3 regions of the Lysobacter auxotrophicus genome follow, and region 2 is predicted to be linked to each of the others. Evidence: riboswitches for the same ligand, from Rfam matches in the RefSeq annotation. Region 2 holds a riboswitch; each other region holds the start of a gene.
The links. Region 2 has a riboswitch for cobalamin ahead of btuB (TonB-dependent vitamin B12 receptor). Riboswitches for the same ligand answer to the same signal wherever they lie in the genome.
Positions count from the first base shown of each region.

Region 1 (5,381 bases), 1.6 Mb from region 2:
CGGTGAGGGCCTGGGCCCCGGCCTTCGCCGGGGTGACGACGGACTCTGAGCTGTTACGAGGCGCGCGCCTTCAGCGCCGTCACCGCCGGCAGCTCCTTGCCTTCCAGGAATTCCAGGAACGCGCCGCCACCGGTGGAGATGTACGACACGTCGTCCTCGATGCCGTACTTGTCCACCGCCGCGAGCGTGTCGCCGCCGCCGGCGATCGAGAACGCATTCGACGCGGCGATCGCACGCGCAAGCGTTTGCGTGCCTTGGCCGAAGGCATCGAACTCGAACACGCCGACCGGGCCGTTCCACACCACGGTGCCGGCGTTCCTGATCAGTTCGGCGTAACGCGCCGCCGTCTGCGGGCCGATGTCGAGGATCATGTCGTCCTCGCCCACCGCATCGACAGCCTTCACGGTCGCCGGTGCATCGGCGGCAAACTTCGGCGCGACAACCACGTCGACCGGCACCGGGATGTCGGCGCCGCGCGCCTTCGCATCGCTCATGATCTTCTTCGCCGTGTCGACGAGGTCCATTTCCACCAGCGACTTGCCCACGCCGTGGCCCATCGCCGCGATGAACGTGTTGGCGATGCCGCCGCCGACGATCAGCTGGTCGACCTTCGACACCAGCGAGGACAGCAGTTCGAGCTTGGTCGACACCTTCGAGCCGGCAACGATCGCCAGCAGCGGGCGCGCCGGGTTATCGAGCGCCTTGGCGAGCGCGTCCAGCTCGGCCATCAGCAGCGGGCCGCCGGCGGCGATCTTCGCGAAGCGGATGGCGCCGTGCGTGGACGCCTGCGCGCGATGCGCCGTGCCGAACGCGTCCATGACGTACACATCGCACAGCGCGGCGTACTTCTTCGACAGGGCTTCATCGTCCTTGCCCTCGCCGACGTTCATGCGGCAGTTCTCCAGCAGCACGAGCTGGCCGGGCTTCACGTCCACGCCATCGACCCAGTCCTTCACCAGCGGCACGTCGATGCCGAGCAGCTCGGACAGGCGCCTGGCTACCGGGGCGAGCGAATCCTCCTGCGTCCACGTGCCTTCCTTCGGGCGGCCCAGGTGCGAGGTCACCATCACGGCGGCGCCCTTCTCCAGCGCCAGCTTCATCGTCGGCAGCGCCGCGGTGATGCGCTGTTCGGACGTGATGCGGCCGGCCTCGATGGGCACGTTCAGGTCTTCGCGGATCAACACGCGCTTGCCTTGGAGGTCGAGGTCGGACATGCGGACGATGGACATCGGTGCTTCCTCTGCTGCCCTTCGGTGGAAGGGTGGGATGGGAGTGGTGGAACGATGCGGCGGCCGGAGCGAACGCGGCCGCGAAGTCGTGCATTGTCCCCTGCCGCTGGCGGTGCCGGCAAATCGCGCGCGGTGTCGATTCTGCGGTTATCCACAAGATTTAGCGTTGACGGATCCGCGCACCCCCACTATGTTGTGGCCGTCGGTGCCGGCCTTCGCAGGCCGGCTTAAAACGGGAAGCTGGTGGAAATCCAGCACTGCCCCGCAGCGGTATGGGAAACGAAGGTGGCCATGGCACTGGGCGACACGCCTGGGAAGCGGCCACCGGTAGGTGATGACGGCGCAGCGCGCCGCTTCGTGTCCTAAGTCCGAAGACCTGCCGACAGCCGCGCGTTGCACACCGCGCGGTGACCGGCCACGGAGTCTTCGGAGGGAAGACGGTCGGTGTCGCTGCACGCGACGGTTCGCGCCGTCGCCCGCCCGCCGTCTCGGGCTGCGCGACACCCCGCATTCACGCTGCGACTCCCGCGCCCGCGTCGTCCTTCGAGGGAAAGGACGGCCAGACGTGCGCCCACGCACTGGAGTCGCCGATGAACACCGTTACGCAAACCGCTGCCGCCACGCCGGCCCGCGAGTCCGCGCGCACGCCCGATGACCGCGCGAGCGACCTCGATCCGGGCTTCGCGCTGACGCCGCCCGCCGCCAACCTCACCATGACGGTGACCAAGCGCAGCGGCCGTCGCGAGCCGGTGGACCTCAACAAGATCGTGCGCGCCGTGACGCGCGCGAGCGAAGGCCTGTTCGCGATCGATCCGATGCGCGTGGCCACGCGCACCATCTCCGGCCTGTACGACGGCGCCAGCACGCGCGAACTGGACGAACTGTCGATCCGCACCGCCGCGCTGCTCACCGCCGAGGAGCCCGAGTACGGCCGCCTCGCCGCGCGCCTGCTCGCCAGCGTGATCGAGAAGGAAGTCGCCGGCAGCGAGATCCACGCGTTCTCGCAATCGGTGCAGCGCGGTCACGAGCTCGGGCTGATCAACGACCGGCTGCTCGCCTTCGTGCAGGCGCACGCGCGCAAGCTCAACGACGCGATCGACAACGCGCACAACCAGCGCTTCGACTACTTCGGCCTGCGCACGCTGTACGACCGCTACCTGCTGCGCCACCCGACCGCGCGCACGGTGATCGAAACGCCGCAGCAGTTCTTCCTGCGCATCGCCTGCGCGCTGAGCGAGGACGTGGGCGAAGCGCTTGCGCTGTACCGCCGCATGGCGCAGCTGGATTACATCCCGTCCTCGCCGACGCTGTTCAACTCCGGCACCACGCACGAGCAGCTGTCGAGCTGCTTCCTGCTCGATTCGCCGGAGGATTCGCTGGAAAGCATCTACAAGCGCTACATGGACGTGGCGAAGCTGTCCAAGTTCAGCGGCGGCATCGGCCTGTCGTACACGCGCATCCGTTCGCGCGGCTCGCTGATCCGTTCGACCAATGGCCTGTCCAACGGCATCGTGCCGTGGCTGAAAACGCTCGATGCCTCGGTGGCCGCGGTGAACCAGGGCGGCAAGCGCAAGGGCGCGGCGTGCGTGTACCTGGAACCGTGGCACGCGGACGTCGAGGAATTCCTCGAACTGCGCGACAACACCGGCGACGAGGCGCGCCGCACGCACAACCTCAACCTGGCGAACTGGATTCCCGACGAATTCATGCGCCGCGTGGAGGGCGATGGCGAATGGTCGCTGTTCGACCCGGCGAAGGTGCCGCAGCTCACCGACCTGTGGGGCGAGGCCTTCGAACGCGCGTATCGCGCCGCCGAAGCGGCCGGCCTGGCGACGCGGCAGGTGAAGGCGCGCGACCTGTACGCGCGGATGATGCGCACGCTCGCGCAGACCGGCAACGGCTGGATGAACTTCAAGGACAAGTCCAACCGCGCGTGCAACCAGACGCTTCGCGACGGCAACGTCGTGCACCTGTCGAACCTGTGCACCGAAATCCTCGAAGTCACCTCGCAGGACGAAACCGCGGTGTGCAACCTGGGTTCGATCAACCTGTCGCACCACGTCGAGGTGTTCGCCGACGGCCCGCTGCATGGCGATGCCGGGCGTTTCGACTTCGACAAGCTCGCCGAAACCGTGCGCCTTGCGGTGCGCCAGCTCGATCGCGTGATCGACCTGAACTTCTACCCGATCGAAACCGCACGTCGCGCGAACCTGAAATGGCGCCCGGTGGGCCTGGGCGTGATGGGCCTGCAGGACGTGTTCTTCAAGCTGCGCCTGCCGTTCGATTCCGATGCGGCGCGCGCGCTGTCGGCGCGCATCGCCGAAGCGATCTACTTCCACGCGCTGTCGGCCTCGAACGAACTGGCGATGGAACGCGGCCGCCATCCGGGATTCGACGACACGCGCGCGGCGCAGGGCGAGTTGCAGTTCGACGCATGGGGCGTGACGCCCGAGGACGGCGAACGCTGGGACGGGCTACGCGCCCGCATCCGCGAACACGGCCTGCGCAATTCGCTGCTGGTCGCCATCGCGCCGACGGCGACGATCGCATCGATCGCCGGCTGCTACGAATGCATCGAACCGCAGGTGTCGAACCTGTTCAAGCGCGAAACGCTGTCGGGCGATTTCCTCGTGGTGAACCGTTACCTCGTCGAGGAACTGAAATCGCTCGGCCTGTGGACACCGGAACTGCGCGACCGGATCAAGATGTCGGAAGGTTCGATCCAGGGCATCGACGCGATTCCCGAATCGCTGCGCGCGGTCTATCGCACCTCGTGGGAACTGCCGATGCGTTCGCTCATCGACATGGCCGCCGACCGCGGCGCCTTCATCGACCAGAGCCAGTCGCTGAATCTGTTCATCGAAAGCCCGAACATCGGCCAGCTGTCATCGATGTACATGTACGCGTGGAAGAAGGGGCTCAAGACGACGTACTACCTGCGCTCGCGACCGGCGACGAAGATCGCGAAGGCGACGGTCGGTTCGACCACGGCGCAGGCGCCGAAGCCCGAAGTCGCGCCGGCGGATGCCGTCGCGTGTTCGCTGGAAAACCCCGAGTCGTGCGAAGCCTGCCAATGATCTGAACCCCTCCCCCGCACGCGGGAGAGGGGTTGGGGTGAGGGCGACCTGCTGCCCTCATCCGCCCTGCCGGGCACCTTCTCCCGCAAGCGGGAGAAGGGTTTTCACCTGCAAGGCGTGACAGACATCAAAGCCCCTCTCCCGCCTGCGGGAGAGGGGTTGGGGTGAGGGCAGCCCTCCACCACAACCAACACCACCGACTTCCTTTCTTCAGCCGACGGCCGCCTGCACGGCCTGCCTCCCTCCCCTGAGCGGCATCGGGGCGGCCGCGGCTGGAGACAGGATCCAGCGAGATCCCGACATGTCCGAACGCACCGACGCACGCCTGCTCGACCCCGGCTTCGACCTCACCCTGCGGCCCATGCGCTATCCGCAGTTCTACGAGATGTACCGCGACGCCATCCGCAACACGTGGACGGTGGAGGAAGTCGATTTCTCGCTCGACGTCAACGACCTCAAGCACAAGCTCGGGCCGGCCGAACGCCACCTCATCGAGCGCCTGGTCGCATTCTTCGCCACGGGCGATTCGATCGTCGCCAACAACCTCGTGCTCAACCTCTACCAGCACATCAACGCGCCCGAAGCGCGCATGTACCTCTCGCGCCAGCTCTACGAGGAGGCGCTGCACGTGCAGTTCTACCTCACGCTGCTGGACACCTACCTGCCCGATCCGGTGGCGCGGGCGAAGGCGTTCGCGGCGGTGGAGAACATCCCGTCGATCCGCGCGAAGGCGGAGTTCTGCTTCAAGTGGATCGATTCGATCCAGGATCTGAAGCGCATCGAAACCGTCGAAGAACGCCGGCAGTTCCTGCTGAACCTGATCTGCTTCGCGTGCTGCATCGAAGGCCTGTTCTTCTTCGCGGCGTTCGCGTACGTGTATTACCTGCGTTCGCGCGGCCTGCTGCACGGGTTGGCGTCGGGCACCAACTGGGTGTTCCGCGACGAAAGCTGCCACATGGCGTTCGCGTTCGAAGTGATCCGCACCGCGCGCAGCGAGGAGCCGGAACTGTTCGACGACCAGCTGAAGGCGCAGGTCGTGCGGATGCTGGAGGAAGCCGTCGAGTGCGAGATGCAG
Region 1 covers NZ_AP027041.1:3,475,578-3,480,958, forward strand. Annotated here, with positions in the region: gene LA521A_RS15780 (phosphoglycerate kinase) at 54-1,229, opposite strand; cobalamin riboswitch at 1,416-1,627, shown strand; gene LA521A_RS15785 (ribonucleoside-diphosphate reductase subunit alpha) at 1,943-4,306, shown strand; gene LA521A_RS15790 (ribonucleotide-diphosphate reductase subunit beta) at 4,608-5,381, shown strand, end outside.
Region 1: linked by a shared signal. The riboswitch ahead of LA521A_RS15785 (ribonucleoside-diphosphate reductase subunit alpha) and the one ahead of btuB (TonB-dependent vitamin B12 receptor) in region 2 are both predicted to bind cobalamin.

Region 2 (5,381 bases):
CAACGACCTCGCGCGCCTGCTCAACGTCACCGACAAGCTCGCCCAGCAGCGCGGTGATGCCTTCATCGCCAGCGAGCTGTTCGTGCTCGCCGCGCTGGACGACAACGGCGAAGTCGGGCGCGCCCTCAAGGCCGCCGGCGCGAACAAGGACAAACTCGAAGCGGCCATCGCCAAGGTCCGCGGAGGCGAAAGCGTGCAGTCTGAAAACGCCGAAGACCAGCGCCAGGCGCTGGAGAAATACACCATCGACCTCACCGCGCGTGCCGAAAGCGGCAAGCTCGATCCGGTCATCGGTCGCGATGAAGAGATCCGCCGCACCGTGCAGGTGCTGCAGCGTCGCACCAAGAACAACCCCGTGCTGATCGGCGAACCCGGCGTGGGCAAGACGGCGATCGTCGAAGGCCTCGCGCAGCGCATCATCAACGGCGAAGTGCCCGAAGGCCTTCGCGGCAAGCGCGTGCTCTTGCTCGACATGGGCGCGCTGATCGCGGGCGCGAAATTCCGCGGCGAATTCGAGGAGCGCCTGAAGGCGGTGCTCAACGACCTGGCGAAGAACGAAGGCCAGATCATCCTGTTCATCGACGAACTGCACACGATGGTCGGCGCGGGCAAGGCCGAGGGCGCGATGGACGCCGGCAACATGCTCAAGCCGGCGCTCGCGCGCGGCGAATTGCACTGCATCGGCGCGACGACGCTGGACGAATACCGCCAGTACATCGAGAAGGATGCCGCGCTGGAGCGCCGCTTCCAGAAGGTGTTCGTCGGCGAGCCGAGCGTGGAGGACACCATCGCGATCCTGCGCGGTTTGAAGGAAAAGTACGCGGTGCACCACGGCGTGGAGATCACCGATCCGGCCATCGTCGCCGCCGCCACGCTGTCGAACCGCTACATCAGCGATCGCCAGTTGCCCGACAAGGCCATCGACCTGATGGACGAGGCCGCTTCGCGCATCCGCATGGAGATCGACTCCAAGCCGGAGGAACTCGACCGCAAGGAGCGCCGGCTGATCCAGCTCAAGATCCAGCGCGAGGCGCTGAAGAAGGAGAAGGACGCCGAGTCGAAACAGCGCCTGGCCGATCTGGAAGAAGAGATCGCGCGCCTGGAGCGCGAGTTCAACGACCTGGAGGAAGTGTGGAAGGCCGAAAAGGCCACGTTGCAGGGCGCGACGAAGATCAAGGAGCAGATCGAGCAGGCCAAGCTCGAGCTGGAATCCGCGCAACGCCGGCAGGATTTCGCGAAGATGAGCGAGATCCAGTACGGCACGCTGCCCGAACTCGACAAGCAGTTGCGCGCCGCGCAGGAGGCCGAAACCAGGGGCTTCACGCTGCTCCAGGACAAGGTCACGGCGGAGGAAATCGCCGAGGTCGTCGCGCGCTGGACGGGCATTCCGGTCAGCAAGATGCTTGAAGGCGAGCGCGAGAAGCTGCTTCGCATGGAAGAGCAGCTGCACACGCGCGTGGTCGGCCAGGAAGAGGCGATCAAGGTCGTGTCCGATGCGGTGCGTCGTTCGCGCGCGGGCCTGTCCGATCCGAACCGGCCGTCGGGCTCGTTCCTGTTCCTCGGCCCCACGGGCGTGGGCAAGACCGAGCTGTGCAAGGCGCTCGCGGAATTCCTGTTCGATTCGTCCGACGCGATGGTGCGCATCGACATGAGCGAGTTCATGGAGAAGCACTCGGTGAGCCGTCTCGTCGGCGCGCCTCCGGGCTACGTCGGCTATGAGGAAGGTGGTTACCTCACGGAAGCCGTGCGCCGTCGTCCGTACAGCGTGATCCTGCTGGACGAAGTCGAAAAGGCGCATCCGGACGTGTTCAACATCCTGCTGCAGGTGCTGGACGACGGACGCCTCACCGACGGCCAGGGACGCACGGTCGACTTCCGCAACACCGTCATCGTGATGACGTCGAACCTGGGCTCGCATCAGATCCAGGAGATGTCCGGCGACGATTCGCCGCAGGCGTACATGCAGATGAAGGCGGCGGTGATGGGCGTGGTGCAGGCGCATTTCCGTCCGGAGTTCATCAATCGCCTCGACGACATCGTCGTGTTCCATCCGCTGGACAAGCAGCAGATCCGCCAGATCGCGCGCATCCAGCTCAACGGGCTGGAGAAGCGCCTGTCCGAGCGCGGGCTGAAACTCGTGCTGTCGGATGACGCGCTCGCACTGCTGGGCAACGTCGGCTTCGATCCGGTGTACGGCGCGCGTCCGCTCAAGCGCGCGATCCAGCAACAGCTGGAAAACCCGCTCGCATCGAAGATCCTCGCCGGCGAATTCGCCAGCGGCGATACGGTGCACGTGGAAGCGCAGGGCGGGCAGCTGGTGTTCCGCAAGGCGTAAGCCTCGACCCGCGTGCCGGTTCGCCGGCAACGCTTCAACACATGCGGATGGCGACGGCCATGACCTGGATCGGGTCATGGCCGTCGCGCTTATGGCCAATGGCCATGATCGGACGCCCTTCCGCTTCGCCGCGCTGCTGTTAAGATGCCCCCGCCCAAGGTGACCGCCGGCGTGTCCGGTGGTTGAAACGGGAATCCGGTGCGCCCTTCGTGCTCGTCACGCGCGGCAATTCCGGAGCTGCCCCCGCAACGGTAGGCGAGACAAGGTTCCGCACACAGCCACTGTGCTCACGCATGGGAAGGCGCGGACCGGAAGCGCAGGAATTCCTGCCTTCACTCGCGAGCCCGGAGACCGGCCATGGTGCGACGTGACATGCGGTGGGCGATGTCATGCGGCGCAGGGCCTTTCGTGCGCCGCCATCACTCCCTCCTTCCGCCTGTCCTTTCCAACGTTCCCGCGCGGGCAGGCGCGGTCAAGGAGTGTGTTCGTGCATCCGCATCACCGGTTGTTCCGCCGCCGTGCGCTGGCGGTTTCCCTGTTTTCTTGCGTGTTTTCCGCGGCCCCGGCGTTCGCCGACGACGCCGCCACCGATCTGGACCAGATCGTCGTTACCGCCACGCGCACCGCGCAGACGCAGGACCAGGCGCTCGCCGCGATCACCGTGATCGACCGCGCGGAAATCGAGCGCCTCCAGCCCGCCTCGTTGCCGGCGCTCCTCACCGGGCGCGCGGGCATCTCGATCGCCAACAACGGCGGCGTCGGCAAGTCCACGTCGCTGTTCCTGCGCGGCACGGAATCCGATCACGTGCTGGTGCTGGTCGATGGCGTGAAGATCGGTTCGGCGACGAGCGGTGGTGCGTCGCTGCAGGACATTCCGGTCGAACAGATCGAGCGCGTCGAAATCGTGCGCGGTCCGTTCTCCAGCCTTTACGGTTCGGAGGCGATCGGCGGTGTGATCCAGGTGTTCACGCGACGTCCGGCCGGCGCGTTCTCGCCGAACGCCAGCGCCGCCATCGGGAGCGAGAATACGCAGCGCGTCGCCGCGGGCGTGAGTGGCAGCGCCGCGGATTCGCGCGGCTGGTACGTCGTCAACGCCGCGCATGAGAACACCGACGGCATCAACGCGTATCGCGGCACGCGCAACTTCGATCCGGACAAGGACGGCTATCGAAACGACTCGCTGACCGTGCAGGGCGGCTACCGCTTCAGCGAGCGGTGGGACGCCGATCTGCGCGCGTTCCGCGCCGAAGGTCGCAACGAGTACGACGGCAGCGTCAACAACGAAGCCGACACGGTGCAGCAGGTCGTCGGCGGCCGCGTGCGCTACGTGCCAGGCGCGCGCGTGAAACTGACGGCGGGCCTCGGCACGAGCGCGGACCTCAGCGAGAACTTCCTCGACGGCGTGTATTCCTCGACGTTCGACACGCGCCGCGAATTGGGTTCGTTGCAGGCCGATATCGGCATCGCGACGGGCCTGCTCACGCTCGGTTTCGACTGGCTCGGCGACAAGGTGCAAAGCAATACCGATTACGCGCGCGATCGTCGCATCAACCGCGGCGTGTTCGGCCAGTGGCAGCAGGCGTTCGGCGCGCAGTCGGTGCAGGCCAGCGTGCGTCGCGACGACGACAGCCAGTTCGGCGGCGAGACCACCGGCAGCGTGCTGTGGGGTTGGGACGTCACCGACGCGCTGCGCCTCGGCGCGAGCTACGGCACCGCATTCAAGGCGCCGACGTTCAACGAACTCTACTTCCCGGGCTACGGCAATCCGGCGCTCGGGCCGGAAACCTCGCGCAGCGTCGAGCTGAGCCTGCGCGGCGAACACGGCTGGGGCACGTGGTCGCTCAACGCGTTCGAAACGAAGATCGACGACCTGATCGCGTTCGACTCGTCGCTGGGCGACACGGGCGGACCGAACAACATCGATCGCGCCCGGATTCGCGGTGTCGAAGCCGTTGCCGGCACGACGTGGCTGGACTGGAACCTGCGCGCGAGCCTGACCTGGCTCGACCCGGTGAACGACGGCGACAACGCCAGCCACGGCAACGTGCTGCCGCGTCGTGCGAAGCAGTCGGGGCGCGTCGATGCCGATCGCCGCTTCGGACGTTTCAGCGTCGGCGCGAGCGTCACCGGCGCGGGCGAGCGCTACGACAACCTCACCAACACCACGCGCCTGGCCGGCTACGGCCTTACGGATCTGCGCGCCGGCTTCGCCTTCACCGAAGCGTGGAGCGTGCAGGCCTCGCTCAACAACGCGTTCGACAAACGCTACGAAACCGCCGCGCTCTACAACCAGCCCGGACGCACGTGGCTGGTGACGGTGCGCTACCAGCCCGCCGCGCGCTGACGGGCATCACTGCTGCGAGGTCGTCGATGAAATCCCTTCCACGCAACGCCAACCTGGGCCTGTTCGCCGCATTCGCGGCGTTGATGGTCGCCACGCGCTTCCATCATTTCGGCGACGTGCTGCACCTGCCGGACGCGTCGATGTCGCTGTTCTTCCTCGGCGGCCTGTACCTGCGCAGGCACTGGCAGTTCGCGGCTTTCGTCGTGCTTGCGGTGGCGATCGACCGGATCGCGATCGAACGCGCCGGCGTCAGCGATTTCTGCGTGACGCCGGCGTACTCGTTCCTGCTGCCCGCGTACGGCGTGCTCTGGTACGGCGGACGCCTCTACGCCGATCGTATGGGCACGCACTGGCGCTCGATCATCACGGCCTGCGGCCTGGCGTTCGTTGCCGCCACGGTGTCCTTCGCCATTTCGAACGGCGCGTTCTATTGGCTCGGCGGCCGCTACGAAGACCCGAACGTCGCGCAATACCTCGCGCGCGCGTGGCAGTGGGGACCGCTGTTCGTCCGCACGACGATCGCCTACGTGTTCGTCGCGCTGGCGGTGCACTGGATCGCGGCGTCGGCCCTTTCGATCCGCGCCGACCGCAGTTCCCCGAATCGATGAACGGAGACCACGCCATGTCCGCCATGCCCGCACTTTCCGAACGCGCGCTTCCGATCGCGTCCACGCGCACGCAGATCCTCGTCGCCGGCGCGCT
Region 2 covers NZ_AP027041.1:883,310-888,690, forward strand. Annotated here, with positions in the region: gene clpB (ATP-dependent chaperone ClpB) at 1-2,335, shown strand, start outside; cobalamin riboswitch at 2,476-2,709, shown strand; gene btuB (TonB-dependent vitamin B12 receptor) at 2,823-4,679, shown strand; gene LA521A_RS03915 (hypothetical protein) at 4,706-5,287, shown strand.

Region 3 (5,381 bases), 1.3 Mb from region 2:
GTCGACGGTGGTGAGCAGCGTCGCCGTGCCCTGGCCGACGAGCGCGCCTTCGGTGACCTGCTGCTGGTTCGCGCGGCCGCTGATCGGCGCGGTGACCGTCGCGTAGCCCAGGTTGATGCGGGCGTTGGCGAGCGCGGCCTCGGCCTGCTTCACCGACGCACCGGCGCTGCGCTCGGCGGCGAGCGCGTTGTCCAGGTCGGACTGCGAGACGAACTTGTCCGGCGCGAGGCGACGCGCGCGGTCGGCGGCGGCCTTCGAGTTGGCGTAGTTGGCCTGCGCGGAGGCGAGCGACGCCTGCGCCTGGCCCACTTCGGCCTGCAGGGGTGCGGGATCGATCAGGAACAGCACCTGGCCGGCCTTCACGTCGCTGCCTTCCTCGTACACGCGGCGCTGGAGCACGCCCGGCACGCGGGCGCGCACGTCGGCGCTGCGGAACGCGGCCAGGCGGCCCACCAGATCCTTCTGCAACGGCACGTCGCCCGGCTGCACCTTGACCACGCCGACTTCCGGCGGCGGCATGCCGCCACCGGGCTGGGCTTGATCCTTGCCGACGCAGGCGGACAGTGCGAGGGCCAACGCGGCGGCGATCGCCACCGTGCGCGGGTTCTTGACCATGGGGGAAGACTCCAGTTCCTTCATTACGAGCGTAGAAGCCCGGATGGGTTCGAATTCCTATACCGCTCAGTCTAGCATTCGCCGGGAGCGGCCCATCTCCCATTGGTCACGCCTATCGACGATCAGGCCGTTTGCAGCAAAGACCGCAGTTGTGCGGGATCGGGCTTCTCGCGGAACGGAAGCCGTCCCCAGCACGCCACCGGGAGCCGCTGCCTGAGCAGCTCGAAGTTGTCGTCGGCGCGGGCCATCGCCGGGTCGATGTCGTTGGCGATCCAGCCCGCCAGGTGCAGCCCGTCGTGTTCTATCGCACGTGCGGTCAGGCGCGCGTGGTTGATGCAGCCCAGCCGCAGGCCCACGACCATCACCACCGGCAGGTCCAGCGCGCGCACGAGGTCGGCCTGATCGAGGTCCGACGACAGCGGCGCGGCCCAGCCGCCCACGCCTTCCACCACCACCGCGTCGGCCTGGGCATGCAGGCGCTGGAACGCGGACACGATGGGCGCAAGGGTAACGCGAATGCCGGCGTCGGCGGCCGCCAGTTCCGGTGCCAGCGGATTGGGCAGCGCGAGCGGATTGACCTCGTCGTAAGCCGGTCGCGGATCGCTCGCCGCCTGCAGCGCGAGCGCGTCCTCGTTGCGCCAGCCCTCCGGCGTGGACTCGCAACCGCTCGCGAGCGGCTTCATGCCCACCGCACGCAGCCCGCGCGCACGCAACGCGTGCAGCAGCGTCGCGCTGGCGAGCGATTTGCCGATGCCGGTGTCGGTGCCGGTGACGAACCAGCCGCGATTCATCGCGATGCCCCGGGCTGGCGCCGGCGGTTGCGGCGATGGCGGACGGCCCCATCTACACTGGCATCTGAGGCACTATGCGACGGCAGGAACGAGGCGATCATGTTCACCAGCGAAAGTCTAAGCGGCAGCAAGCCGGAACAGTACGAACAGCTGCTTGCGCAGGCACGGGCGCTGGTGCACGGCGAGCGCGATCGCATCGCCAACGCCGCCAACCTGTCGGCGCTGGTCTACCACGCGCTGCCGCAGCTCAACTGGGCGGGATTCTATTTCTTCGACGGCACCGAACTGGTCGTCGGCCCGTTCCAGGGCCTGCCGGCCTGCGTGCGCATCCCGCTGGACAAGGGCGTGTGCGGCGCCGCGGCGTCCTCGCGCCAGACCCAGCGCATCGCCGACGTGCATGCCTTCCCCGGCCACATCGCCTGCGACTCGGCGTCCAACTCCGAACTGGTCGTCCCGCTGGTCTCGTCGAAGGGCGAACTGATCGGCGTGTTCGACCTCGACAGTCCGGTTCAGGATCGTTTCGACGTTGAAGACCAGCACGGCCTGGAGGCGATCGCGCGGGCATTCGTGGAGTCACTGGAATGACGGACAAGCTCGACCCGAAGCAGGCCGACAAACTGCGCAACATCGGCCCCAAGTCCGCCGCCTGGCTGCGCCAGGTCGGGCTGCGCACGCGCGAGGACTTGGCCGCGGCGGGCACGGTGGAAGCGTTCATGCGCGTCAAGCGCGCGGGCTTCAAGCCGACGTTGAACCTGCTGTACGCCATCGAGGGCGCGCTGCAGGACTGCCACTGGCAGGAAATCTCCGACGAGCGCCGCAGCGAGTTGATCCTCGCCGCCGACGCCGCCACCGCACTGCTTCCGCCGCCGCGCTACAAGCCGGCCGCCGCGCCCGTCACCACCACGCAGATGGCGCGCGAGGAAGACACGATGCCGGTGCCGACGCTGTTCGACGAGCCAGCGGATCGGGACTGAGCGCAACGCGCCGGCCTTCAAGCTCCTTCCCCGGCGAATGCCGGGATTCGCCACGGAAGCGCAACCTGCAGCACCGCAGCAGTCGTTTGCCGCGCTCGCTCCGTTGCCCCTCACCCCAACCCCTCCGTTGGGAGAGGGGCGACAGCGCACGCGAGCTTCCAGAAGTCCCAATCAAGCACAACCCGAAAATGCCGTAGACTTCGCCCCGCTTCGAGGTGACCCGGCGGCGTTGCGCCCACGGGTTGAAACGGGAAGCCGGTGACGCCGCACGCGGCCATTCCGGCACTGCCCCCGCAACGGTAAGCGAACGTGGATCCACCCGGATCCGGGCTCGGCACACCGCCACTGTGCGCACGCACGGGAAGGCGCCGCAGCCGGAGGACACCCGTCCTCGTTCGCAAGTCCGGAGACCGGCCCCGCAGCATGGACCGCCTGGCGACAGGACGGACCACCCCTGGTTGCGATGCGGAGGGCGTCGCGGCGGCGACGTCGGCGCCCCGCGCCACGTGTGCAGCCTCGATTCTCCCGGCAACCGTTCCCTTTGCCGTTGGCGCGATCCCGCGCCGGAGAACCCCGATGTCCTTCCGCAGCACCGTCCACGTCCATGCGCTCGCCTTCGCCTGCGCGCTCGCCCTGCCCAGCCTCGCGCATGCCGCGCCGCAGGCCACCGACCTGGACGAAGTCGTCGTCACCGCCAACCGCACCGCCGTCACCGTCAACGACGCGCTCGCGCCGGTGGAAGTGATCGACGCCGAACAGATCCGCCGCAGCCAGGCGCGTTCGCTGCCCGACCTGCTGCGCGGCCGCGCCGGCATTTCGCTGTCCAACCAGGGCGGCGCCGGCAAGCTCACCACGCTCTTCCTGCGCGGCGCGGAGTCCGACCACGTGCTCGTGCTCGTCGACGGCATCCGCATCGGGTCGGCGACCTCGGGGCTCGCCTCGCTCCAGGACCTGCCGGTGGACCTGATCGATCGCGTGGAAATCGTGCGCGGCCCGCGTTCGAGCCTCTACGGCGCCGACGCCATCGGCGGTGTCATCCAGGTGTTCACGCGCCGCGACCGCGAAGGCTTCGCGCCGCGCGTCACCGTCGGCGGCGGGTCCAACGGGCTCAACGAATTCGCCACCGGCTTCGGCGGCCGCAGCGGTCGCACGTGGTTCGGCGCGGACTACTCGCACAGCCACACGCAGGGCATCAACGCGTGCCGCGGCTATTTCGACCCGGTGACCTTCGACGGCGCCGGCTGCTTCATCGCCACCGATTCGCAGCCCGATCGCGACGGCTACACGCGCGACTCGCTGTCGGTGCGCGGCGGCATTCAGTTCAACGAACAGTGGAGCCTGGAAGGCCACGGCCTGCGCAACGAAGGCGACAACGAATTCGACGGCGACTTCACCGATCGCGCGAAGACCGTGCAGCAGGTCGTCGGCGGCAAGCTGCGCTGGCACCCGAACGACCGCGTCGACCTGCACCTCACCGCGGGCCGCAACATCGATGCGTCGGACAACTACCTCGGCGACACCTACCTCGACTACTTCAGCACCTACCGCGACAGCGCGACCTTGCAGGGCGATTTTGGCCTGGCCGAGAAGCACCTGCTCAGCGTCGGCCTGGACTGGCTGGACGACAGCGTGAGCAGCACCACGCCGTACGACGAGCTCTCGCGCAACAACAAGGCGGCCTTCGTGCAGTACCAGGGCCGCATGGGCGCGCAGTCGCTGGAGGCCAGCGTGCGTCGCGACGACAACGCGCAGTTCGGCGGACACACCACCGGCAGCGCGGCATGGGGCATCGAATTCGCGCAGAACTGGCGCATCACCGCCGGCTACGGCAGCGCGTTCAAGGCGCCGACGTTCAACGAGCTGTACTACCCGTTCTTCGGCAACGCCGACCTGCGCCCGGAAGACTCCGAAACCTGGGAACTCGGCGTCGCCTGGCGCGGCGATACCTTCAACGTGCGCCTGGACACCTTCGACACCGACGTCGACGACCTGATCGCGTTCGACGCCGCCATCAGCCTGCCGAACAATGTCGAGCGCGCGCGCATGCGCGGTGCGGAGCTCGGCGTGGACACGACCGTGGCCGAGTGGACCATAAACGGCGCCATCAGTTATCTGGATACCGAGAACCGCAGCGGCTTCTACGAAGGCAACGACCTAGCGCGTCGCGCGAAGAACAGCGCGCGCATCGACGTGGACCGCGCGTTCGGCAAGTTCCGCGTCGGCGCCACGGCGGTGGGCGAAGGCTCGCGTTTCGACGACGTCGCCAACACGCGACGCCTCGGCGGATACGGCACGCTCGACCTGCGCGCCGAGTACGCGATCACCTCGTCGCTGACGCTGCAGGCCCGCGTGGCGAACGTGTTCGACCGCGATTACGAAACCGTCGCGTTCTACAACCAGGCTGGACGGGAGTGGTTCCTCACGCTGCGCTATGCGCCCGTGAACTGAGTGCTCCGCATGAACCCTTCCCCGCATGGGAAGGGTTCATCCCGCGACGCGGCGATCACGACCGCGTCGCGATCCTAGCCTTCCGTTCCCACGCGCGCGCGACGTGAAAGGCCACGCTCTCCTCATCGTCGACATGATCAATGCCCTCGATTTCCCCGATGGCGACAAACTGTTGAGCACGGCACTACCCGCCGCGCGCAACATCGCGCGCTTGAAGCAGCGGTTGAAGCCGCGCGGCGTGCCGACGATCTACGTCAACGACAATTACGGGCAGTGGCGTTCGGACTTCAAGCAGGTCGTCGCGCGTTGCGCCGCTGAGGATTCGCTCGGCGCGCCGCTGGTGAAACTGCTGCATCCGGACGACGACGACTTCTTCGTCCTGAAGCCCGAACGCAGCGGTTTCCGCGACACGCCGCTGCGCATGCTGCTGGGCAAGCTCGGCGCGAAGACGCTCATCCTCACCGGCGTCGCGCTCGACGTGTGCGTGTTCGCCACCGCCACCGATGCCGACATGCACGGCTTCAAGCTCTTCGTGCCGTCCGACTGCGTCGCG
Region 3 covers NZ_AP027041.1:3,767,834-3,773,214, forward strand. Annotated here, with positions in the region: gene LA521A_RS17140 (efflux RND transporter periplasmic adaptor subunit) at 1-615, opposite strand, end outside; gene bioD (dethiobiotin synthase) at 738-1,406, opposite strand; gene LA521A_RS17150 (free L-methionine (R)-S-oxide reductase MsrC) at 1,506-1,991, shown strand; gene LA521A_RS17155 (TfoX/Sxy family protein) at 1,988-2,380, shown strand; cobalamin riboswitch at 2,577-2,813, shown strand; gene btuB (TonB-dependent vitamin B12 receptor) at 2,957-4,828, shown strand; gene LA521A_RS17165 (cysteine hydrolase family protein) at 4,932-5,381, shown strand, end outside.
Region 3: linked by a shared signal. The riboswitch ahead of btuB (TonB-dependent vitamin B12 receptor) and the one ahead of btuB (TonB-dependent vitamin B12 receptor) in region 2 are both predicted to bind cobalamin.